3 regions of the Clostridium chauvoei genome follow, and region 2 is predicted to be linked to each of the others. Evidence: riboswitches for the same ligand, from Rfam matches in the RefSeq annotation. Region 2 holds a riboswitch; each other region holds the start of a gene.

What was found. A riboswitch is a leader RNA that binds a small molecule or an ion and turns the genes downstream of it on or off. The one in region 2 is predicted to bind S-adenosylmethionine.
Region 1: another riboswitch for S-adenosylmethionine. It lies ahead of BTM21_RS10710 (Na+/H+ antiporter NhaC family protein); the one in region 2 lies ahead of metF (methylenetetrahydrofolate reductase [NAD(P)H]).
Region 3: another riboswitch for S-adenosylmethionine. It lies ahead of metK (methionine adenosyltransferase); the one in region 2 lies ahead of metF (methylenetetrahydrofolate reductase [NAD(P)H]).

What each region holds. Positions count from the first base shown of each region.
Region 1 covers NZ_CP018624.1:2,291,414-2,299,557, reverse strand. The annotation lists gene BTM21_RS10730 (HNH endonuclease) at 1-346, opposite strand, end outside; gene BTM21_RS10725 (hypothetical protein) at 551-1,225, shown strand; tRNA gene BTM21_RS10720 (tRNA-Gly) at 1,290-1,363, shown strand; tRNA gene BTM21_RS10715 (tRNA-Lys) at 1,368-1,443, shown strand; SAM riboswitch class I at 1,612-1,720, shown strand; gene BTM21_RS10710 (Na+/H+ antiporter NhaC family protein) at 1,828-3,105, shown strand; gene BTM21_RS10705 (IS256 family transposase) at 3,225-4,463, shown strand; gene BTM21_RS10700 (methyl-accepting chemotaxis protein) at 4,664-6,016, opposite strand; gene BTM21_RS10695 (PRK06851 family protein) at 6,187-7,269, opposite strand; partial or broken gene BTM21_RS10690 (IS6 family transposase) at 7,842-8,144, opposite strand, start outside.
Region 2 covers NZ_CP018624.1:555,581-563,724, forward strand. The annotation lists gene BTM21_RS02555 (MraY family glycosyltransferase) at 1-826, shown strand, start outside; gene BTM21_RS02560 (GNAT family N-acetyltransferase) at 944-1,492, shown strand; SAM riboswitch class I at 1,544-1,643, shown strand; gene metF (methylenetetrahydrofolate reductase [NAD(P)H]) at 1,750-2,658, shown strand; gene BTM21_RS02570 (vitamin B12 dependent-methionine synthase activation domain-containing protein) at 2,655-3,341, shown strand; gene BTM21_RS02575 (homocysteine S-methyltransferase family protein) at 3,331-5,703, shown strand; gene BTM21_RS02580 (DUF1540 domain-containing protein) at 5,763-5,921, shown strand; gene BTM21_RS02585 (LysR family transcriptional regulator) at 5,970-6,854, opposite strand; gene BTM21_RS02590 (ABC transporter ATP-binding protein/permease) at 7,058-8,144, shown strand, end outside.
Region 3 covers NZ_CP018624.1:192,369-200,512, forward strand. The annotation lists gene spoIIID (sporulation transcriptional regulator SpoIIID) at 4-255, shown strand; gene mreB (rod shape-determining protein MreB) at 383-1,417, shown strand; gene yyaC (spore protease YyaC) at 1,475-2,005, opposite strand; tRNA gene BTM21_RS00980 (tRNA-Tyr) at 2,312-2,396, shown strand; tRNA gene BTM21_RS00985 (tRNA-Thr) at 2,418-2,492, shown strand; tRNA gene BTM21_RS00990 (tRNA-Tyr) at 2,501-2,585, shown strand; tRNA gene BTM21_RS00995 (tRNA-Val) at 2,615-2,690, shown strand; tRNA gene BTM21_RS01000 (tRNA-Thr) at 2,713-2,787, shown strand; tRNA gene BTM21_RS01005 (tRNA-Tyr) at 2,793-2,877, shown strand; SAM riboswitch class I at 3,016-3,118, shown strand; gene metK (methionine adenosyltransferase) at 3,238-4,413, shown strand; gene nagA (N-acetylglucosamine-6-phosphate deacetylase) at 4,482-5,618, opposite strand; gene recD2 (SF1B family DNA helicase RecD2) at 5,751-7,982, shown strand; gene BTM21_RS01025 (hypothetical protein) at 7,994-8,144, shown strand, end outside.

The DNA of each region.
Region 1 (8,144 bases), 1.1 Mb from region 2:
AGAGTTTTCCACCCATTAAGTGTTTTATAATTTCATCTTTTTGATAACCTTCTTTATATAGTTTAAGATTTTTTATTAATCGTTTAAGAGAGCAACTAGGTAATTTTAAAATTTCTGAAATCTCTTTGACGCTATAAAAATCTTTAGGTAAAAGCTTGTACAATTTGTCTTGAAATTCAAGTTTATATTTTAAATCTGTTTCAATACAATTATGGGGGCCATTTTTTCCTCTATGATGAAGGTTACAAAGATATTTATAATTTAAATCGAAGTCGTACCCCCCTTCATGTTTGTGGACTATATGATGAACATCCGCTGGTGAGCCGCAAATTTCACAGTGGTACAAAGCTTATGCCTCCTTTTTTTTACTATCCTTACTTAAATTATAAGGTAAAAATGGTTAAAATTCAAAGGTATTAATAGGCAAGTTTTCAGAATGTTCATTTAAGCAAGGGATTTAAAATAACCTTTAATACACAATGAAACAACTTGAAAAGATGGTACATTATACTATATAATATATTATATAGTAGAAAGAAAGGTGATAAAGGTGAGACAGAATTACGACTCTTTTGACTACTGGGAAAATCTTATAAGTGAAAATAAAACTATAAGAGGACATATGTTTATGGATACTCCCCCTACAGAGAAAAGCCTTTACATTCACACATTAATTTATTGTAGGAATAATGGACTTAACAATGTTTGGAGTTATTTTCCAAATGAAAAAGCTTTACTGGGGTATATCCAATATTCTTTTTTACAAGAAGCTTTTTATAAATGGATCTATGGAAAAGATAGATTAATTTTAAGGGTACCAAATACTCCTGTAGAAAAAGTAATATCTGATGCTCAAAGTAGTAGAAAGATATCAGAAGAAGAAGCTTCACTAATGATAAAACAACTAGATATGCTTAAGAAGTGTTGGGATTTACCAACTGAAAAGGTTCTACCTGAAATATTAAAATTTGTAAGAGAATTTAATAGAGTATGGTATGGAGATCATACAGAATTTTTATATATAAAGATATTCAAAAGTGCTGAGGATTTAGGTGAGTTTGTAATTTCATCTAGCTATATGACCTCAACAACAAGTGACTTCGAAAAAAGAGTTACTGTTGATATAGACAATTGGAGAGAAATCTGCAAGAATGCCGTAGTAGATAGAAGAATAGGAGAGAAATTCAAAGATATTTTATTGAAATCTCTAACAGAAGTGATTTAAAGTGTACAAAAATTGTTGACAGTAATTATTATGTATATTATAATAATTACTGTCAGTAAGACATGCGGGTGTAGCTCAATGGTAGAGCCCTTGCCTTCCAAGCAAGTTACGTGAGTTCGATTCTCATCACCCGCTCCATTATGCGTTATTAGCTCAGTTGGTAGAGCACCTGACTCTTAATCAGGGTGTCCCGGGTTCGAATCCCTGATGACGCACCAGAAAAGATTAGCAATTGCTAATCTTTTTTTATTTCTACTTTAAGTGTACTAAATAAAAAATAGTAATAGATATTTAATAAAAGAATATCTAAATAAATAAAGAAATAATTTTTATATTGACATCTTACTATTAAATTGATAGTATAATAAAGAAAATTTAAAATTGATATCTTATCAAGAGCGGTGGAGGGACTGGCCCTATGAAACCCAGCAACCAAAAAACATTCATTAGTTTTTATGGTGCTAAATCCTGCAGGTAAAACCTGGAAGATAAGAGGCGTAGTATATACTTTTTTAAATAAGTTATTTAAGCTTCTGATTTTGTCAGAAGCTTTTTTTTATGACGTTTTAAATTTAGATTCTATAAAATAGGAGGCGGAGAAAATGAAGAGTAAATCATCAATATTATCATTATTACCTTTAGGTGTATTTATAGCAGTATATTTAGGAATATCTATAATTGCTAAAGATTTCTATGCAGTATCTGTAATTGTACCATTTTTAGCAGCAGCATTAACTGCAATAATCATGAATAGAAAAGAAAAATTTGAAAGTAAAGTAGAAATATTTTGCAAGGGGGCGGGAAATTCTAATATATTATTAATGGTATTAATTTTTATTTTAGCAGGAGCTTTTGCTCAAACGGCTAAAGATATGGGAGCTGTTGACTCAACTGTAAATTTGGGGTTATCATTACTTCCAAGTAGTTTATTAATACCAGGGATATTTATAATAGCTTGTTTTATAGCATTATCAGTAGGAACATCTATGGGAACAATAGTAGCGTTAGTTCCAATTGCTGTAGGAATTGCAGATAGAACTGGAATTACAACTGCTTTAGCTGTAGGAGCTGTTGTAAGTGGAGCTATGTTTGGAGATAATTTATCAATAATATCAGATACAACAATAGCAGCCACAAGAACACAAGGTTGCGAAATGAAAGATAAATTTAAAATGAATTTTAGAATTGTTTTACCAGCAGCAATAATGACAGCTTTTATTCTTTGGTTTTTAACAAAAGATGCAAACATTACAAATGTAGAAACTGTTGAATATACTTTTATAAAAATCTTGCCATATATAGCTGTAATAACATCAGCTTTAGTAGGAGTTAATGTTATTCTAGTTTTATTAGGTGGTATATTAATTTCAGGAATTATAGGTTTATTTTATGGTAGTTTTGATTTATTAGGATTATTCGGATCAATATCAAATGGTATCGGTGGCATGAGCGAGTTAATTATAATTTCATTATTAATAGCTGGAACAATTGAACTTATAAGATATAATGGCGGGATAGATTTTATATTACATAAAGGTCTTAAAAACTTTAAGTCAAAAAGAGGAGCAGAGTTTGGAATTGCCACTCTAGTAAGTTTAGTAGATATATGCACTGCAAATAATACAGTTGCCATAGTAACAGTAGGACCTATTGCAAAAAACATATCAGATGAATTTGATTTAGAACCTAAGAGAGTTGCAGGTATAATGGATATGTTTTCTTGTGCATTTCAAGGAATAATTCCATATGGAGCACAATTAATATCAGCAGCTGGATTAGCTACATTATCACCTTTTGCAATAATGAAATATTTATTCTATCCATATTTAATGGGAGTATGCGCGATAATCTCAATATATTGGTATTGGAGAAATAAATAGGAGCTTCTTTTGAAGAGACAGTAGATAGTTTTGTGTAAAAATAAAACTATCTACTGTTTTTTTGTATTAACAGTTGGAAGTTTTGGAATAATATACTATATAAATTAGGAGGAATTATTATGACAAGAAAAATTGATACCAACTTTGATTACAATGAGGAAATTAAAAGATGTAAAACAATCGATGATGTAATGGGTAAAAACGGATTAATACAAAGATTAGTTAAAGATGTCCTTGAAAATATATTAGAAGGTGAAATGGAAGAACATCTAGGAAGAAATAAATATGAACGTGTAGAAGCAGTTGATCAAACTAAGAAGAACTACAGGAATGGTTATAGTCGCAAGAATTTAAGAAGTTCCTTCGGTGACGTCGACCTAGACGTACCCCGTGATAGAAATGCTGAATTTGAGCCACAAATTATAAAAAAATATGAAACTGTGTGTACTGAGTTAGATAAAAAGATTATATCTTTATATGCTAAAGGTATGTCAACATCTGATATTCAGGCTGAAATTGAAGACTTATATGGAATAACTATATCACCATCGATGGTATCTAAAATAACTGATAAAGTGCTTGCTAGCGCCGCCGAATGGCAAAATAGAGTATTAGATAAAATATATCCAATAGTTTATTTAGATGCTATGTACTTTAAAGTTAGAAGTAATGGAAAGATAGTTAACAAGGCTGTCTATATATGCTTAGGATACACTATGGAAGGATATAAAGATATTTTAGGTATATGGGTTGATGAAGCAGAAGGTGCTAAATTCTGGTTAGGAATTTGCAATGATTTAAAAAATAGAGGTGTAAAAGAAATTTTAATTGCTTGTATGGATGGATTAAAAGGTCTTCCACAAGCTATAAAAACAGTATTTCCATCAGTAAATATTCAAACATGTATTGTTCATCAAATAAGAAATTCAATAAAATACATAGCTTCAAAAGATAAAAAAGCATTTATGAAAGATTTGAAGGAGGTTTATAAGGCTACAACAGAGGAACTTGCGTTAGCACAGCTAGATAATTTAAAGGAGAGATGGGGAGATAAATATGGAATAGTAATAGATTCCTGGTATAACAATTGGAGTAACCTTTCAACATTTTTTGACTTCTCTCCAACTATAAGAAAGATGATTTATACTACAAATATCTTAGAGGGTTTTAATCGTCAAATACGTAAATTCACTAAAGTTAGAGTCATATTCCCAACTGATGAATCTTTAAATAAGTGTGTTTACTTAGCAACAATGGAGATACTAGAAAAATGGACTCAACCTATACATAATTGGGGTGCTACGCTAGCGGAGCTATCAATAATATTTGAAGATCAATTAAAAGATGAATTAGCTTAAAAGCTTGTACTTTTTATAAATTATATGCATACTATTAGATTTTTTTGAAATACTAAAAAAGGTAATAAGAAACATTATTAGTATTTCTTAAATATAAAAAAATATTACTGGAAATGAAAATTTCCAGTAATGTTAAAATAATAAAAATGATAATTACACAGAATTATCTATTCTCTCTATATATGAAATAATACTTTTTTTTAATTACTTATATGTTTTTTTAAATCATTTATTATATGTATGATTTTTGAAGAAATGCTTGTCATATTATTTAAGTGATTATAGCAACCAGTAATATTTTTTTGATTATAGCATATAACAGCATTACTAGCTTCTTTATGTAAATCTATATGTATATTCTCAAGCTTTTTAAATGAAGGCGAGTTTATGATATTAGGATCTGACTCATTATAATACCATTTACCTAAAGCACATTCTTTATAATTTGATGCATTATTCTCATTAATATTTTCTAAGCCTAAAATCATATTATATATTTTCCATCTCCAAAGAAGGTGGTCAACTATATAAGTATCTAATTTTTCAGCTAAAGTTAAATTAGTATTGTTAATTTGGTTTACTCTAATATTGTTAGAGAATTCACTAGTTTTATTAATTTTATCTGCAACATCTTTACACATATTATCTAAATTAATTTGGAACTCGGCAATTTTAGTTAATTTATCTGCCATTGTATTTGTAGTTGCACTTTGTTCTTCGGATATTGTAGCTATATTACAAAACTCCTCATCAATTTCTTTTATAGAGTCGATTATGTTATTCATATACTTTGGTATTGACTCCATTTTATTAATTCCAAAATTAAGATCTTCTATAGTACTGTTTGTACAACCTAGAGTTTCTTGAGTACTATCACTTAATTCTAAAATATTTTCAGATATTGTTTCTACAGAAGTTTTTGTGTATTCAGCTAGTTTTTTAATCTCATTTGCAACTACGCTGAAGCCTTTACCACTTTCCCCAGATCTAGCAGCTTCAATAGATGCATTAAGAGAAAGTAAAGAAGTTTGATTAGCGATTTGTTTTATTATTCTAATTATTTCGTTTATATCATTAACTTTATTTGCAACTAGATTAATATTTTCTTTTATTTGAAAAACGTTTGATGAAGAATTTATTATATTATCAATTATATTATTAATTGATTGCATACTATCTATAGCTTCATTTTTCACATCATTAGAGTGTTGGGAAACAGTTTGAATAGATGATGCTACGTTTTCTGAAGTAGATGCAAGTTCTTCGCTACTTGCTAACATAGTTTGTATTATGTCTTTTTGTTCAGCTGAATTAGCTAACATATCATCTACAGAATCGATTTCTATTATATTTTTTACTATATCATTGATACCCATAACAGCATTGTTATCGTAATATGAACTTAACAAAGTATTTAATGTATCAATTAAATTTGCATCGTAAAAATCATTATATGATAAGTATTTTCCCTCACTCATTCTTTTATTTAGAATGTTATTTAAATTATGATTAGATTCTGATTTCTCTAAGTTATTTTTCTTTTTGAAAATCATTTTCAATCATCTCCTTTGTTGAATAGATTTGAAATACTTATATATAATATAATTAAATTAAAAAAAATACAATAAAAATGAGAAAGATTTAAAAAAATTCTAAGAAATTAAACTATTTTTGAAAATATTTAATGAGCTTATTTAAAAATAAGCTCATTAAATATAACTAACTATTCATATTTATTTATTTTAGCAATTACATCATCATAAATTTTATTACCGATATCAAAGTTTATAGAGTCGATATAAAATGATTCTAAATCATCATGAAGTTCATGAGCTTCAGTTAAATAAGATAGACCTTTTGTTATTAAATCATAGAAAACTTTACTATCATATTCTATATCATCTTTATTTTTATTTAAGATATCAGCTTTGCAGAAATCTTCAATATTATATACCTTGCCAGAAAAAGCAGTTTGACTTATTTCATTTTCTGTAAGAATACAAGTTGATAGTTCTGGTATAAATATATGCTCTATTCTATCTGGAATAAATGGATCGTGTAAATATTCTACAAAGTATCCTTTCTTTTGAGCTGTCTTACCGATTTCTTTTAAAATATGACTCTTACCAAATCCAGGACCGCCTTTTAAAACGAATTTATTTTTAAATTCAGAAGATAAATCTTTTACAAAAGTAATTATTCCACTAGGAGTAAAGGAAGTTCCGAATAAATGTCTTTCATTACCATAACCAGTTTTTTGTGCTATAAATATTTCTTCTTTTAAACTTTCAGTTATTGTATCTATTTTATAGGTATCAATAGCTTCGGCATTTAACTTACACCAATCTTCGTGTATTGATTTTGCAGCTGCAAAAAAGCTATATGCTCTTTTAAATTTATTACTAATTACTTTACTAAGAGATATAATTTCTTTTTTATTTTTAGAAACGGATTCTACATCCATAGAATCACCCATATTTAAAACTTCATCGATGGCTATAGGATAAACTGGATCTACTATATGAGGTGCAGTACCATCCATTAATGCTACTTTTAATTCTTTAACAACTACAGCATCTAAAGATTTATCATCTGAAGAACAATGATGATATTCAACGGTATAGCCCTTTGCTTGATAGTGAGCGCCTATTTTTTTCATTAAATGAGATTTACCAGTTCCAGGACCACCTTTTATACAAAAAATTCTATTTGCTTCTTCTTTAGAAATTATATAGTCAAAAAATGAAAAAAAGCCTCCAGAAGTATTAGCTCCAGGGAAAAGATGTCTTTCTTTTAAGTTAGTCAATATTACCACTCCTACTACGTTTTGTTTTCAATAAATATTATATTTAAAAATTTTCAAAAAGTGCCTATGCATAAAGATAAAAGCATAAAAAATAAATATGCAGAAATATTGTATAAAAATTAAATGGAATTAATATATAAATATACATTTTAAATGAATATTAATTAGATTAAAAATTCTCAATATTATCATGAAAAACTTAATAAAAACATTAATTAAAAGATAGATTAGTATATATTGTTAAATAAATTAAGGCGTTTATAGAAGGAAAACTCTAAAGGAATACTAATGAGATGAATAAAAATTAAAAAAATACAAAAATATTTCAAAAAAGTATTGCATAAATATAAAGATATGATGTATAATTATGCTATGTTAAAGGAAGGAAATGAAAAATATAGATATTTTATTAGATAGTGTAAAGTTTCGTATGAAAAAATAGCTTATGGCTAATTTGGAATAATAGTTAAAAATATCTTTATAATATCTAAGAAAATTTTAAAATTGAATATGCTAAAAAGACCTTCGGTAACGGAGGCAAAAACTTAATCAATATTTGATTTTATGATTTATCAAGAAGTTTGTGATTCTTGCATATGTAATATGGTTTGTTGACCGAGACTGATAAGAATTTGCCACTTTGCAGACATATTGTCAATACCATCTAGTTGCTTTAATTCGTTTAAAGGACGCCAGTAATTGTAAGGATGCGGGCGTAAGAAGTTGTAATAAGCAACCCAAAGGGAGAAGCCATAAAGAGCACCTTCATCACTTCCATAACCACAGGTACCCCTGTAGGAAGATTTAAAGGTACGGTTTAAACGCTCTACAACTTGCTTAACCCAACGAAATTCTTCAGATACTGGATCATCGTT
Region 2 (8,144 bases):
GATACCTTTATGTGGTGGAGTAGCTATGTTTATTGGTTTCTTTACTGTTTATCTAACAATAAATAATACATCTCCAATAAGTGAGAAAATATGGTTAACTATTAGTTCATTATTAATTTTATTTATTGGATTTATAGATGATTTTTATAAATCAAGAGGAAAAGAATTTCCTATATATCCAAGACTTATAATTCAGCTATTGGCAGCAGTACTTATATTTAAAGCAGGAATAGCATTTGTAGGATTTACTAATCCAATTACAGGTGAGTACATAACTTTAAATCCAATTATCCAATTTATTTTAACTATAACGTGGATATTCGGAGTAACTACTGTTATAAATTGGTCAGATGGCATGGATGGATTAGCAGGAGGATTATCATTTATTTCAGCTATTACTTTTGCAGGAGCAGCTTTAATATTAAATCAAAGTGAATCTGTTATTATGTCTCTTATAGTTTCAGGAGTAGCTATTGGATTTTTAATGTATAATAAATATCCAGCTAAAACATTTATGGGGGATTCAGGTGCAAATTTTTTAGGTTTTATATTAAGTATAATAGCTTTAGATGGTGCATTTAAACAAGCAACTATAATGAGTTTATTTATACCGATATTAGCTTTAGCAGTACCTATATTTGATAATTTATTTGTTATATTCAAAAGATTTTCAGAAGGAAAGCCTGTTTATCAAGCTGATAGAAGTCAAATACATTATAGATTAGAAGCGAAGGGTTTCAGTCCAAGACAAGTTGTAACCTATATAAATGCTATAAGTTTAGCATTTAGTATAATCTCAATAGTATTGTTACTAGTAAAAAAATAATTGATCATATAAAGCCCATTAAGAATTTTTCTTAATGGGTTTATTTTTATAAGGAAAATATTGACTCAATTTAAATTGAGTGATAATATTTTAAGAAAACTTATGAGGGGGATAAAAATGATTAAAGGGGATTTAGTTAAACTTAGAGCTTATAAAGAAGAAGATATTGTAAAGGCACATGAGTTTCTTAATGATGAAGAAGTAAAAAAGTTTATTTCTGTTGATGCAGCATTTCCAATGACTATTTGGGAAGAGGAAGCTTGGATTAAAACAAGAAAGAGTAATGCAAATTTAACATATGATTTTGCAATTGAGGATTTAAAAACTAATAAATATATAGGTGGATGCAGTATAAATTCTACTAATATAAAAAATAGAAATTGTGTTATAGGAATAATGATAGGAGATAAAGAATATTGGGGCAAGGGATATGGAACTGACGCTTTAAAGATTCTTATAAAATTTATATTTGAAGAATTAAATTTGGATAAAATAAAGTTAAGTGTATTTTCTTTTAATGAAAGAGCTAGAGCGTGTTATAAGAAAATAGGATTCAAAGAAGAGGGTATACTTAAAAAAGAAATATATAGAAATGGAAAATATCATGATGATATATTAATGGCTATATTTAAAGATGAATATTTTAATATAAATAAAATTAATTAAAAATATTTACAACATTTTCTAACTAGTGTATAATGATAAAAAATAAATATTTTCTTATCCAGAGTGGTGGAGGGACTGGCCCTATGAAACCCGGCAACCTATTTTATTGTTTATTCAATAGAATGTGGTGCTAATTCCTGATAGATAAGGGTGATTTTATAGGCGAATTTTACATACCTAAAGGTTATCCTTTAGGTATTTTTTTTATAAATTTATTAGGTTAGGAGGGATAAGAGAATATACTATTGGAGGTATATATGAGTATTACAGAATTATTTAACAAAAAGAAAGTAGTCTTTTCCTTTGAGATCTTTCCCCCTAAACCAACATCGGATATAAAGACTATATATTCTACATTAGAAGAATTGAAAGATTTAAATCCAGACTTTATAAGCGTAACTTATGGGGCTGGAGGGAATTTAGTAGAAAATAGAACTAGAGAGTTATCTGCTTTAGTTAAAAATAAATATGGGATTGAAACCTTAGCTCATTTAACATGTATAGGTTCAACAAAAAAAGAAATAGATTTTATGTTAAATGATTTATCTGAAATTGGAGTAACTAATATACTTGCATTAAGATGGGATATACCTATAAATAAAGAGATAAAAGGTGAATTTAATTATGCAAAAGATCTTATTGAATATATAAAAAAATCGAGAAATGAATTTAATATTTCAGGAGCCTGTTACCCAGAAGGACATCAAGATTATAAAGATGTAAACAGAGAAATAATGTATTTAAAAGTGAAAGAGCAAGAGGGTGCAAATCATTTTATTTCTCAGTTGTTTTTTGATAATAATTATTTTTATGATTTTTTAGATAAAAAAGAAAAAAATAATATAAAATCTCCTATTCAAGCAGGAATTATGCCTGTTGTAAATACTAGACAAATACAAAGAATAGTTTCTCTTTGTGGAGCTACCTTACCTAAAAAGTTTTTAAAGATAATTGACAAATATGAGCATGACAAAGTAGCTTTAAGAGATGCTGGAATAGCATATGCTGTAGAGCAAATAGTTGATTTAATTTCTTCAGAAGTAGATGGGATACATTTATACACAATGAATAATCCTTATATAGCTCGAAGAATAAATGATAATATTAAAACAATACTAAGATATGTAAATGATGATAAGTTATCTAAAGGAAGTATTGTAATATGAAAAATATTAAAGAGTTTGAAGTTAATAAAAAAGAAGTACTTAGATATCTAGGCTATAAGGGTCAAGAAATAGATAAGGAATTAGATTGTGTTATAGAGGAGTGCAGAAAAGAAGTTAAAGAATTAATAATACCACGATATGTATATAAATTTTATAATATAGATAGGAAAAATAATGAGATAAGCATGAATAGTGATAGTTTATTATTAAAAGGAGAAGATATAAAAAAACATTTAGAGAACTCAAAGGAGTGTATTTTAATTGCAGTTACAATAGGTAGTGATGTAGAAAAAAAGATAAAACTTTATGAAAGAATTAATTTAACAAAAGCTTTAATAATGGATGCGTGTGCAACTACAATTGTAGAAGAATTATGTGATTGTATAGAAGCTGAAATTAGAGAGAATCTAATTAAAGAGAATAAAAGCTTAACTTTTAGATTTAGTCCAGGATATGGGGACTTAGATATAGGTATTCAAAAAAATTTTATACAAATAATAGAAGCAAATAAAAAAATAGGAGTGACTGTATCATCCAATAATATTTTATTTCCTAGGAGATCAGTAACAGCAATAATGGGGATTGTTGATGGTAATAAAATTGTCAAAAAAAGAAGATGTATAGATTGTAGCAATTATAATAGTTGTAATTTCAGAAAAGAGGGAGTTAATTGTGGAGATTAAGGAGTTTATAAAAGATAATATATTATTATTTGATGGGGCTATGGGAACTATGCTTCAAAAAGAAGGATTGAAACTTGGTGAAAATCCAGAGATTTTAAATATAACACATCCAGAAATTATTAAAAAAATTCATAAGTTGTATATAGAGGCAGGAGCAAAAGTAATTACTACAAATACTTTTGGAGCAAATGAAAAAAAACTAGAAGCAACTATATATACAGTAGAAGAAATCGTAGAAAAAGGAATTTTATTAGCAATGGAAGCTAAAGAGGATAGGGATGTTTTAGTAGCTTTAGATATAGGACCTATAGGAGAACTTTTAGAACCAATGGGAACTCTATCTTTTGATGAAGCTTATGAGATTTTCAAAAGGCAGGTTATATTGGCAGAAAAGTATGGAGTAGATATTATTTTAATAGAAACTATGACAGATTTATATGAAGCAAAAGCAGCAGTTTTAGCAGTAAAAGAAAATTCCAATCTACCAGTATTTTGTACTATGAGTTTTGAAGAAAGTAGAAGAACATTTACAGGATGTAAGCCATCAAGTATGGCAATTACATTAGAAGGATTAGGTGTGGATGCATTAGGTATAAATTGCTCTTTAGGCCCATCAGAAATACTTCCTATAGTTAAAGAAATTAAAGAGTGGACTAATATTCCTATAATAGTGCAACCTAATGCTGGCTTACCTTCTTTTTCAGTAGGGGATGCAATTTATTATATATCTAAAGAAGAATTTAAAAATGGTATAATAGAATTTATAGAAAATGGAGTTAATATAGTTGGAGGATGTTGTGGTACAACACCAGAATATATTTTGGAAATATATAAAGCTATAAAATGTATAAATCCTGTTAAAAGTAATATAAAGTCTTTTTCAGCAGTATGTACCCCTTCAAAGACAGTAAAGATAGATGGCGTTAAAATAATAGGTGAGAGGATAAATCCTACAGGGAAAAAACTATTTAAAGAAGCGTTAATAAAAGGGGATATGGATTATATATTAAAACAAGCAATAATACAAGTAGATGCAGGAGCAGACATATTAGATGTAAATGTAGGCTTACCAGAAATAAATGAAGAAGAAACTATGATCAGAGTTATTAAAGAAATTCAAGGGATATTAGATGTACCTCTTCAAATAGATTCATCTAATATAAAAGCTATAGAAAATGGATTAAGGTATTATAATGGTAAAGCGATAGTTAATTCTGTAAATGGAGAAGACAAAGTATTAGACAAAGTTCTACCATTAGTTAAAAAATATGGTGCGGCAGTAGTTGGATTAACTTTAGATGAAAAGGGAATTCCAATGAAAGCAGAAGAAAGGGTTAAAATAGCAGAAAAAATATTAAATAGAGCTTTAGAATATGGAATAAAAAAAGAAGATGTTTTTATAGACACTTTAGTTTTAACAGCATCAGCTAAGCAAAAAGAAGTTATAGAAACTATTAAATCTTTAAAACTAATTAGCGAGAAATTAGGATTAAAAACAGTTTTAGGCGTATCCAATATTTCTTTTGGACTTCCTAATAGAGAAGTAATAAATGAAACATTTTTAGCTGTAGCCTTAGGACATGGGTTAAATTTACCTATATTAAACCCTAATTCACAAGGAATGATAGATGTAGTAAATTCATTTAATGTATTATACAATTTTGATAAAGGTTCTACTAAATATATAGAAGTCTATGGAGGCAATAATAGAATAATTGAAAATTTACAAAAAGAAAATGATTTAAAATATATAGTTTTGAAAGGCTTAAAAGATGAAGCTATTAAGGCTACAGAAAAATTATTAGAAGCTATAGATGAACTTCAAATTGTTAATGAATATCTTATACCAGCTTTAGATGAGGTTGGAAATAAATTTGAAAAAGGAGAAATATTTTTGCCACAGCTAATACAATCAGCTGAAACAGTTAAAAACTCTTTTGAAGTTTTAAAAAGAAAATTATTATTGGAAAATAAGGATAAAATATCTAATGGAAAAATAGTTTTAGCAACAGTAAAGGGAGATATACACGATATAGGAAAAAATATAGTTAAAGTAATATTAGAAAACTATGGCTTTGAAGTAATAGATTTAGGAAAAGATGTTCCTGCAATTAATATAGTAAATACAGTTATAGAAAATAATATAACTTTAGTAGGATTAAGTGCTTTAATGACTACAACATTAAAAAGTATGGAAGAGACTATAAAAGCTTTAAGAGCTACAAAAAAGGATATAAAAGTATTTGTAGGTGGAGCAGTATTAACAAAAGAATGTGCGAAAATGATAGGAGCAGATTTTTACGCAAAAGATGCTAGGGAAGCTGTTGAAATAGCGAAAAAACATTTTGGAAAATTATCCTAGAATAATAAGTTTATTTTTGTAAGATACTATTAAAGAAATAAAGAAAGGAGGGAATTAAAATGCAAAAGAATCCAAGTATAAAATGCACAATTAATCAATGTAAGCATCATGCTTGTTCAGAAAACTATTGCACATTAAATGTAATAGAAGTAGGAACTCATGAAGCAAATCCTAAAATGCCTGAATGTACAGATTGTAATTCATTTGTATTAAAATAATAGGATTTAAGGAAGAAGAGACAGAAATTAAATTTTAAATTTCTGTCTCTATTTATGTGATAAGTTACAATTAGTAATAAAGTCAATAAATTCCTTGGATTCATTAGAGATAACTTTATCTTTAGAACTAATCAAGGCTATTTTACTTTTAGGTTTATTTTTAAGAGATACTATTTTAAGGTTAGGATTATTAAAATACTCAACAACCTTTTTAGTTAATAGAGTTATTCCTAAATTTTCAGATACTAATTCCATAATAGTTTCTATCCTACAATTAGTATGAGAAGTTTTTGGAGCAAAGCCTGCCTTAAGACATTCGTTACAACAAAGGTTATATATGGTAGCATTAGAGTTTAATAATATAAATGTTTCATCCTGCAAATCGCAAATACTTATATTATTCTTATTACATAAAGGATTGTTTTTTGAAACTACTAAAACCAGTTCATCAGTGAAGACTGGAACTATATTATAAAGATTAGCATCAATATTGAATGTATTAGTAAAAGCTAAATCTATAGTTGAAGAATTAAATAATTCTGATAAGCTATCTTCATCTTTTTCCATTAGATTTACATTAATATTAGGAAATTTTTTATTAAAAGATGAGATTAAATGGATTACTCCATATTGTGCAATTAAGGGCATTACTCCAATAGATATAGATTTATTACTACAGTGATTTTTCATTTCTTTAATTATTTTATTATGCAAATTTAAATATTCTTTAGCATAATCTAAAAAAGCTTCTCCAGAAGGTGAAAGAGTAACATTTCTAGTACTTCTATTAAAAAGTAGAGTATTTAATTCTTTTTCTAAGGCTTTAATTTGTTTAGACAAAGAAGATTGTGAGATACATAGCTCTTCTGCAGCTAAAGTAAAGCTATTAAATTTTTCAACTTCTAAAAAATAGTGAATTTGTTCTATATTCAAGATAAGTAGCCTCCTAGATGCATATTTATTCCTTTTTGGAAAGAAATATTTTCCTAAAAGGAATTGCAAAAATATCAAAATGATATAAAATATAATTGAAAATAATTATCAATTAATCATTATAATTACCTCTTAATAGAGGTGATATATTTTTTATAACATGAACGATAATGAAAATCAATATAAATAGTGGAGGAAAATTTATGATGATAAATAAAAGGCTCATAAATTTATGTGATGAGTCAAAAAAGTATGTTTTATTAACAGTATTAGTTAATTGGATAGCTATACTATGCAATATTTTAATTGTTTTATTAATAGGAAAATTTATTAATAGAATTTATTTGGGAGAGGAGATAATCCTTACTTCATCAAGTAAAGTAATAAATGCTTTATCCGATTTCGATATGGGACATAATTTATCTTTACTTGGAGCAATAGGAATAATAATTACACTTTTAGTAATTAGATATATAAGTAATTTATATTATGGAAAATTTTCTTATTTAGCATCAGCAAATGCAAGAGTAACATTAAGAGAACTTATATACAAGAAATTATTAAGTCTTGGGACAAACTATAATGAAGTAGAAAGTACATCTTCATTAGTACAAGTTACGGTAGAAGGGGTAGAAGCTCTAGAAGTTTACTTTGGAAAATATCTTCCACAGTTTTTCTATTCAATATTAGCACCTGTGACTTTATTTGTGTTTTTATCATTTATTTCCTTTAAGGCAGCAATAGTATTTATGCTATGTGTCCCATTAATACCTTTATCAATAATAGCTATAATGAAGTTTGCTAAAAGAATATTAAAAAATTATTGGAAAAGTTATTCAAACTTAGGAGATGTCTTTTTAGAGAACCTTCAAGGATTAACAACGTTAAAAGTCTTTGATAGAGATGGAGAAAGACATAATAAAATGAATGAGGAAGCAGAAGGCTTTAGAAAAATCACTATGAAGGTTTTAAGTATGCAACTTAACTCCATAAATATAATGGATTTAATAGCTTTTGGAGGAGCAGCACTAGGGACTATAGTAGCGTTAATTCAATTTAAAAATGGAGAACTTTTAATAGGTAATTTATTAGTAATTATATTATTATCTTCAGAGTTCTTTATACCATTAAGACTTTTAGGATCATTTTTCCATATAGCTATGAATGGAATGGCAGCATCCGATAGAATTTTTGCATTATTAGATAGTGAAGAAAGAACTAAGAATTTAGTAGATACAGATAAAAAATTAGACAACATAACTATTTCTTTAAAAAATGTAGATTTTAGTT
Region 3 (8,144 bases), 360 kb from region 2:
ATTTTGAAAGATTATATTCAAGAAAGGGTATTAGAGGTAGCGCAATATATAATAGATTCTAAGGATACAATAAGAAAAACAGCAAAGGTCTTTGGTGTAAGTAAAAGTACTATACACAAAGATATGACAGAAAGGCTGCCAAAGATAAATCCAGTAATAGCAGAACAGACACATACAATTCTAGAATTAAATAAAGCAGAAAGACATATTAGAGGTGGAAAAGCCACTAAATTAAAATATAAAGCAGTAGATTAATAAGTAAGATTAAAGTGTAAAGGGTAAAAATTATTGAATCATTACCATATTCCATATATAATAAAAAAATGAGAAAAAATTTTGTGATATTTTAGTATGATTTAAATATAATAGGAGTGAGTAAGGAATGTGGTTTTGGAGAAATGGGACTAACTTAGGAATTGATTTAGGAACAGCAACGGTTTTAGTTTATGCTAAGGGAAAAGGTATAATCTTAAAAGAACCATCAGTTGTTGCTATTAATAAAAGCAATAATAAAGTACTTGCTGTAGGCGAAGAAGCGAGAAAAATGATTGGAAGAACTCCAGGTAATATAGTTGCAGTTCGTCCATTAAGAGATGGTGTTATATCAGATTATGACATAACAGAAAAAATGTTAAAAGAATTTATAAAAAAAGCATATGGAAAAAGTAAAATTACTGCTCCAAAAGTAATGGTTTGTGTTCCTTCACAAGCAACAGAGGTAGAAAAAAGAGCTGTAATGGATGCTACAAGAAATTCAGGAGCTAAAAGAGTACATATTATTGAAGAACCTTTAGCAGCGGCAATAGGTGCTGGTTTAGATATAACCAAGCCTAATGGGTCAATGGTAGTTGATATTGGTGGTGGAACAACTGATATTGCAGTAATATCTCTTGGTGGAGTAGTTGTTAGAGCTTCAATAAAGGTAGCAGGAGATACTTTTGATGATGCTATAATAAAATATGTTAGAAATAAATATAAGATTATGATTGGAGAAAAAACAGCTGAAGATTTAAAGATAACAGTTGGAGCGGCATTTGTAGGCTCAAGAGATTTAACTACTACTATGAAAGGTAGAAATTTAGTTACAGGATTACCAGATGAAGTTACAGTTGCAACGTCGGAAATAGCTGAAGCTTTAAAAGAATCAGTAACTTTAATTGTTGAACAAGTTAAGTCTGTTTTAGAAAAGACACCACCAGAACTAGCTGCAGATATAATAGAAAAAGGAATTTTAATGACAGGTGGAGGATCTTTATTAGATGGTCTAGATAAGTTAATAGAAAAAGAAACTGGCGTAGGGGTTTCTGTTGCAAATAATCCAGTGGAAGCAGTAGTAGAAGGAACAGGAAAAGTTTTAGGATATTTAGATAAATTAGATTCATCATTAATTGGACAAGAGATAACATTAATTGATTAATATTATATAACATATAGGTATAGAATTAGAATTCTATACCTTTTTTATATGTTTGTTCTAATTATCAATATTTGATAAATAATATCCTTTGCATATACCTCGAGCAATTACTTTAGCCATACTCATAATTAAATGAAGACGAATACTTCTAGATGTGAAGAATTCAGCATTATCACTAGAATCAACTATTCCTATAATTGATGTAGAACCAACGTCAGGAAGTCGTTTGCCAACCCCTTTACCAGGATGGATAGGATAGTTTCTTACGTGAATTTCACCTATTGACTTTGCATCACCTAAACAAGCATCAATTCCAATTATATTAGCGTTAGGATGAAGTTTTTTTATTTGTGATAGGCGATGTTCTATATTTAAAGCATGGATAGGTGCCTCTATGGTTCCATAAACAGGTAACTTAAATTGGTTATCTATTAAGTATGTACCTACTAAAGGTCCTAGACAGTCACCAATGCATTTATCAGTACCAATACAAACTATTACTGTATTTTTAGATATATAGTTTTTCAACACATTAGCTATTTCGTAGTAAGCTAAATCAGACTCATAAAAAACTTTATGTTTTATCAAAGCTTCACCCCCTATGGATAATATATATGAGAAGAGTATTAAGAATATAATAGTTATTGGCAAAAAATACATAAAGAAAAGTAAGGTTTTATAAGATAATAAAATAGATGAGCATTAGTAATTAAAAAAAATGCTAATAGGATTAAATGGGAGAAATATAGAGATAAAACAAGAAAAATAAAAATAATTTTAATAAATAACTATAAATAACACTTGAAATTAATACTTAATGATTATATACTAGTCATTGTCAGTTGAGCGGATATAAATTTGTTCAGGGGACATAAGAAATTAAAAGTTAATTATGGGGGAGTTCCCGAGTGGCCAAAGGGGGCAGACTGTAAATCTGTTACGTTTCGTTTCGATGGTTCGAATCCGTCCTCCCCCACCATTTTTAACTTTGAAAAAATATGCTGGCATGGCTCAACGGTAGAGCAGCTGACTTGTAATCAGCAGGTTGTAGGTTCGATTCCTATTGCCAGCTCCAAATAAAATGGGGGAGTTCCCGAGTGGCCAAAGGGGGCAGACTGTAAATCTGTTACGTTTCGTTTCGATGGTTCGAATCCGTCCTCCCCCACCATTTTATTAAAACTAACTTAAATTATTTAAGGGCGCATAGCTCAGCTGGGAGAGCATCTGCCTTACAAGCAGAGGGTCACAGGTTCGATCCCTGTTGTGCCCACCACTTAAATTAAAATAAAATATACGCTGGCATGGCTCAACGGTAGAGCAGCTGACTTGTAATCAGCAGGTTGTAGGTTCGATTCCTATTGCCAGCTCCAATAATGGGGGAGTTCCCGAGTGGCCAAAGGGGGCAGACTGTAAATCTGTTACGTTTCGTTTCGATGGTTCGAATCCGTCCTCCCCCACCATTAAAGCAAGATATTAATCTTGCTTTTTTTATTTTTCTAAAATAGTATTTTAAATAATGTTTTGAATTAACAGAATAAAAAATGTTGACCTATAGAATAAAAAATGTTATAATCTGTTTCGAATAAAATTGATATTAGTTCTTATCCAGAGAGGTGGAGGGAAAGGGCCCTACGAAACCCGGCAACCTGTGATTTCACAAAGGTGCCAATTCCTGTGGAATATTATTTCACAAGATAAGAAAGAGTTTGACGTTTATAGTCTCTTCTTATCGAAGAGACTTTTTTTATTTTAAAATTAACTTTAGATTATAACAATTGTATATAGAATTAATATCAAATAAATTGAAGGGAGTTTATTATATGAGAAGATTATTTACATCAGAATCAGTTACAGAAGGGCATCCAGATAAAATCTGTGATCAAATTTCAGATGCTGTATTAGACAGTATATTAGAAAAAGATCCTAATGCTAGAGTTGCTTGTGAAACAGCAGTTACTACAGGTATGGTATTAGTTATGGGTGAGATATCAACTAATTGTTATGTTGATATTCCAAAAGTTGTTAGAGAAACAATAAAAGAAATAGGATACGATAGAGCTAAATATGGATTTGATTGTGCTACATGCTCAGTTTTAACATCAATAGATGAACAATCAACTGATATAGCAATGGGTGTAGACGAAGCTTTAGAATCAAGACAAGGTGAGAAGGATGCTGTTGAAGCTGTAGGGGCTGGAGATCAAGGTATGATGTTTGGTTTTGCAACAAATGAAACAGAAGAATATATGCCATTACCAATAGCTATGGCTCATAGACTATCTAGAAGATTATCAGAAGTAAGAAAAAATGGTCAATTATCATATTTAAGACCAGATGGAAAGACTCAAGTTACAGTAGAGTACGATGATAATAAAGTTATAAGAATAGATGCAATAGTAATATCAACTCAACATGGAGAAGATGTTACACAAGAACAAATAAGACAAGACTTAATGGAACATGTAATAAGAGCTGTAGTTCCAGCAGAATTATTAGATGAAAACACTAAATACTTTATAAATCCAACAGGTAGATTTGTAGTTGGAGGTCCTCAAGGAGATTCAGGATTAACAGGAAGAAAAATAATTGTTGATACTTATGGTGGAGCTGGAAGACACGGTGGTGGAGCATTCTCAGGAAAAGATCCAACAAAAGTTGATAGATCAGCAGCCTATGCAGCAAGATGGGTAGCTAAGAACTTAGTAGCAGCAGGAATTGCTGATAAGTTAGAAGTACAATTAGCATACGCTATAGGAGTTGCTAAACCAGTATCAATATCAATAGAAACTTTTGGAACTGGTAAAAAGTCAGAGGAAGAAATAGCTTCAATCGTAGAAAAAGTATTTGACTTAAGACCAGGTGCAATAATAAGAGATTTAGGGTTAAGAAGACCATTATACAAACAAACAGCAGCATATGGCCACTTTGGAAGAAATGACCTTAACTTACCATGGGAACAATTAAATAAAGTAGAAGAAATAAAAAAATATATCTAATAGCAATTAGATATAAAGAAAAGATATAGAGTATGTAACTATCATATTCTATATCTTTTTTATTAATTTTATGCAGTATGAACAACTTTTCCGTTAACGATTACTTTCTTTACATTTATATTTTCATCAAATAATACTAAGTCAGCATCATAACCTTCTTTTATAAGACCTTTTCTATCTTCAACTTTACAATGTCTAGCTCCATTAAATGTTGCCATTTTTACTACTTCATTTAATGAATAGTTTGTATTGTTATACACATTTCTAATAGCTTTATCTAAAGTTAATACTGAACCAGCTAAGCTACCAGTAGTTAATCTTGCAGCACCATCAGAAACTACAACATCTTGGCCACCAAGAGAATACATACCATCAGGCATTCCACATGCCATCATAGCATCAGTTACTAATAAAACCTTATCAGTTGTTTTTTGATTATAAGCGACTCTTAATGATGGGTATGAAATATGAATTCCATCAGAGATAGTTTCAGTAGTTATATTACTATCAAAAATTGCTCCAACAACACCAGGTTCTCTATGAGAAAATGGAGTCATAGCATTAAATAAGTGAGTTGAGTGACAACATCCGCATTTAATACCTTCCATAGCTTCTGCATAAGTGGTTTTTGTATGACCCATTGAGCAAACAATACCTTCAACAGATAAGTGTTTAATTAAATCAGTTGCTCCAGGAACTTCAGGGGCAATTGTTATTGAAATAACAGCATCCTTAGCATCGCCCACCATAGAGTTATAATTTTCAATAGTTGGAGGAATTAAAAATTTAGGATTTTGAGCTCCAATAGCACTAGGACTTATAAAAGGACCTTCTAAGTGAGCTCCCAAAACTATTGCTCCATCAGTACCGTTTTCTTTACATTTTTTTATAGATTCCATAGATTTTCTTATATCATCTATAGAAACAGTCATAGTAGTTGGTGTAAATGAAGTAGTCCCATGTTTTACTATTGCTTTAGATATTTCATTTATAGCCTCAACAGTACCATCCATAGTATCGTAACCAGCAGCACCGTGAATGTGAACATCTATAAATCCAGGAGATAAATATAATCCTTCTCCATTAATAACATCATTACAGTTTATGTTAGTTGGGTTAATTTCTTTAATTTTACCATCTTCTATTAGTACAGAACCGTTTTCAATTCTGTCTAAGAAAATAATATTACAGTTTTTAATTAACATAATACACCTCCATATTTTTTTTCTTAAGTCCACAAATTATTAGATAATAAATTTTTGAAATTAGACTTATGTTATAATTATATAATAAAAAGTATAAGATTAAAATATTATTAAAAGATTTGGAGCGATAATATGGAAATCCTAAATGGAGTTATTGAAACGATTGTATTTAAAAGTGAAGATACAGGATATGTAGTTTCAAAAGTAAGAGTAGATAAAGAGTTAATTAATGCAGTTGGTGTAGTACCTTTATTAAAGGAAGGTCAGCAAGTAAAAATTAAGGGTGATTGGGTACTGCATAAACAATTTGGAAGACAATTTAATATAAATGAATATGAGGAAGTATTACCAAGTTCAGTAGAAGGAATAGAAAAGTATTTAAGTACAGGTATAATTCGAGGAATAGGTCCAGTAACAGCAAAAAAAATAGTAGGGAAATTTGGTGAAAAAACTTTAGATATTTTAGATAATCATATAGAAATGTTACAAGATATAGAAGGTATAGGAGAAAAGAAGTATAAAATAATATACGAATCTTATCTTGAACAAAAAGATCTAAAAGATATTATAATTTATTTTCAAAATAATGGTATGACAACAAATCAATGTATAAAGATATACAAAAAATATAGTAATGCAGCTATAGATGTGGTAAAAGAAAATCCCTATGTACTTTCAGATGAAATTTCTGGTATAGGGTTTATAACAGCAGATAGAATAGCGAAAAGTCTTGGTATAGAAAATACATCACCCTTTAGAATACAAAGTGGAATTAGATATGTATTAAATCAATTTTCTGCTGCAGGGAATACATATATGCCAAAGGAAATGTTAATTGATGAAACTTCTAAGGTTTTAGTTGTTGATAAGGAATTAGTTGAAGAAAATATTTATAATGCAAGTTTAGATGGCAAAATAAAAATTGAAAAAATAGGAGAGATAGAAGGTGTTTTCTTAATACCATATTATTATTGTGAATTAGGTGTAACAAATAAAATAATAACTTTAGGGATAGAAAACTTTAGAACTATAAATACAGATGTAGAATTTGAAATAAAATCCTTTGAAAAGAAAAATAATATAGAATTTGCTCAATCACAAAGAGAAGCAATAATAGGTGCTTTTGATAATGGTATAGAAATAATAACAGGTGGACCAGGGACGGGAAAAACTACAATAATAAAGGCTATAATAGAGATTTATGAAAATAACGGAATGAAAGTTTTACTAGCAGCACCAACAGGAAGAGCTGCAAAAAGAATGACAGAGTCTACAGGTAGAGAAGCTAAAACTATACATAGATTATTAGAGATGGGGGTAAGTGATGAGGAAAATTCCTTTTTTGGAAAGGGAGAAACATCACCATTAGAAGGGGATGTAATAATTATAGATGAAGCATCCATGATTGATATAATGCTTATGCATAGTCTTTTAAAGGCTGTAAAATTAGGAACTAGATTAATTATAGTTGGAGATGTTGATCAGTTACCATCAGTAGGACCAGGAAATGTCCTTAAAGACTTAATAGAAAGTGAGTTTATTAAGGTAGTAAGGCTTAAGGATATCTTTAGACAGGGCAAAGAGAGTATGATTGTAACTAATGCGCATAAGATAAATAATGGGGAAATGCCAGAAACTAACAAAAAAGAAGGAGATTTCTTTTTTGAAAATAAGCAGGAATTAGACGATATATTAAATACAATTATAGATTTAATAAATAGAAGGCTACCTAATTTTAATAAAAGTTGGGATAAACTTAGAGATATGCAAGTGTTAACTCCTACAAGAAAAGGAATTTTAGGAGTTCAAAATTTAAATAATAAACTCCAAGAAGTTTTAAACCCTAAATCACCAAATAAAAAAGAAAAAGAATCGAAAGAAATGGTATTTAGGGAAGGGGATAAAGTCATGCAGACTAAAAACAATTATTCCCTTAAATGGTTTAGAATAAATGGAGATGGAGATAATGAAGGTGTTGGAGTCTTTAATGGAGATATGGGCTTTATAGAAAAGATAAATGAATCAGAAAAGACTATAACTATAATATTTGATGATGAAAGAAGAGTTATATATGATTACATATATCTAGATGAATTAGAATTAGCATATGCAATAACAATTCATAAAAGTCAAGGAAGCGAATTTAAAGTTATAATTACACCCGCATTTATGGGATCACCTTTTTTAATGAATAAAAATCTTTTATATACAGGAATAACAAGAGCTAAGGAACTTGTAGTAGTTGTTGGTATTCCGAAAGCATTAAAGTATATGGTTTCTAATGTTAGGAGTATGGATAGATATTCTTCTCTTAAAGAAAGAATCCTAGATGTAAAATCAGAAGAAGTTTTTAGTGAAGAATAAGGAGATTTATTATGGGGTACGAGAAAATAATTAATCATAAAGAATTTACTAATTGTTTAACTAAAATAAATAAATGGTATTTAAGAAAGTCAAAAATATTAAACATTATTACAAGCCCATATAATAGCACCTTAATATATTCTAGTATAATAAATGAAATTG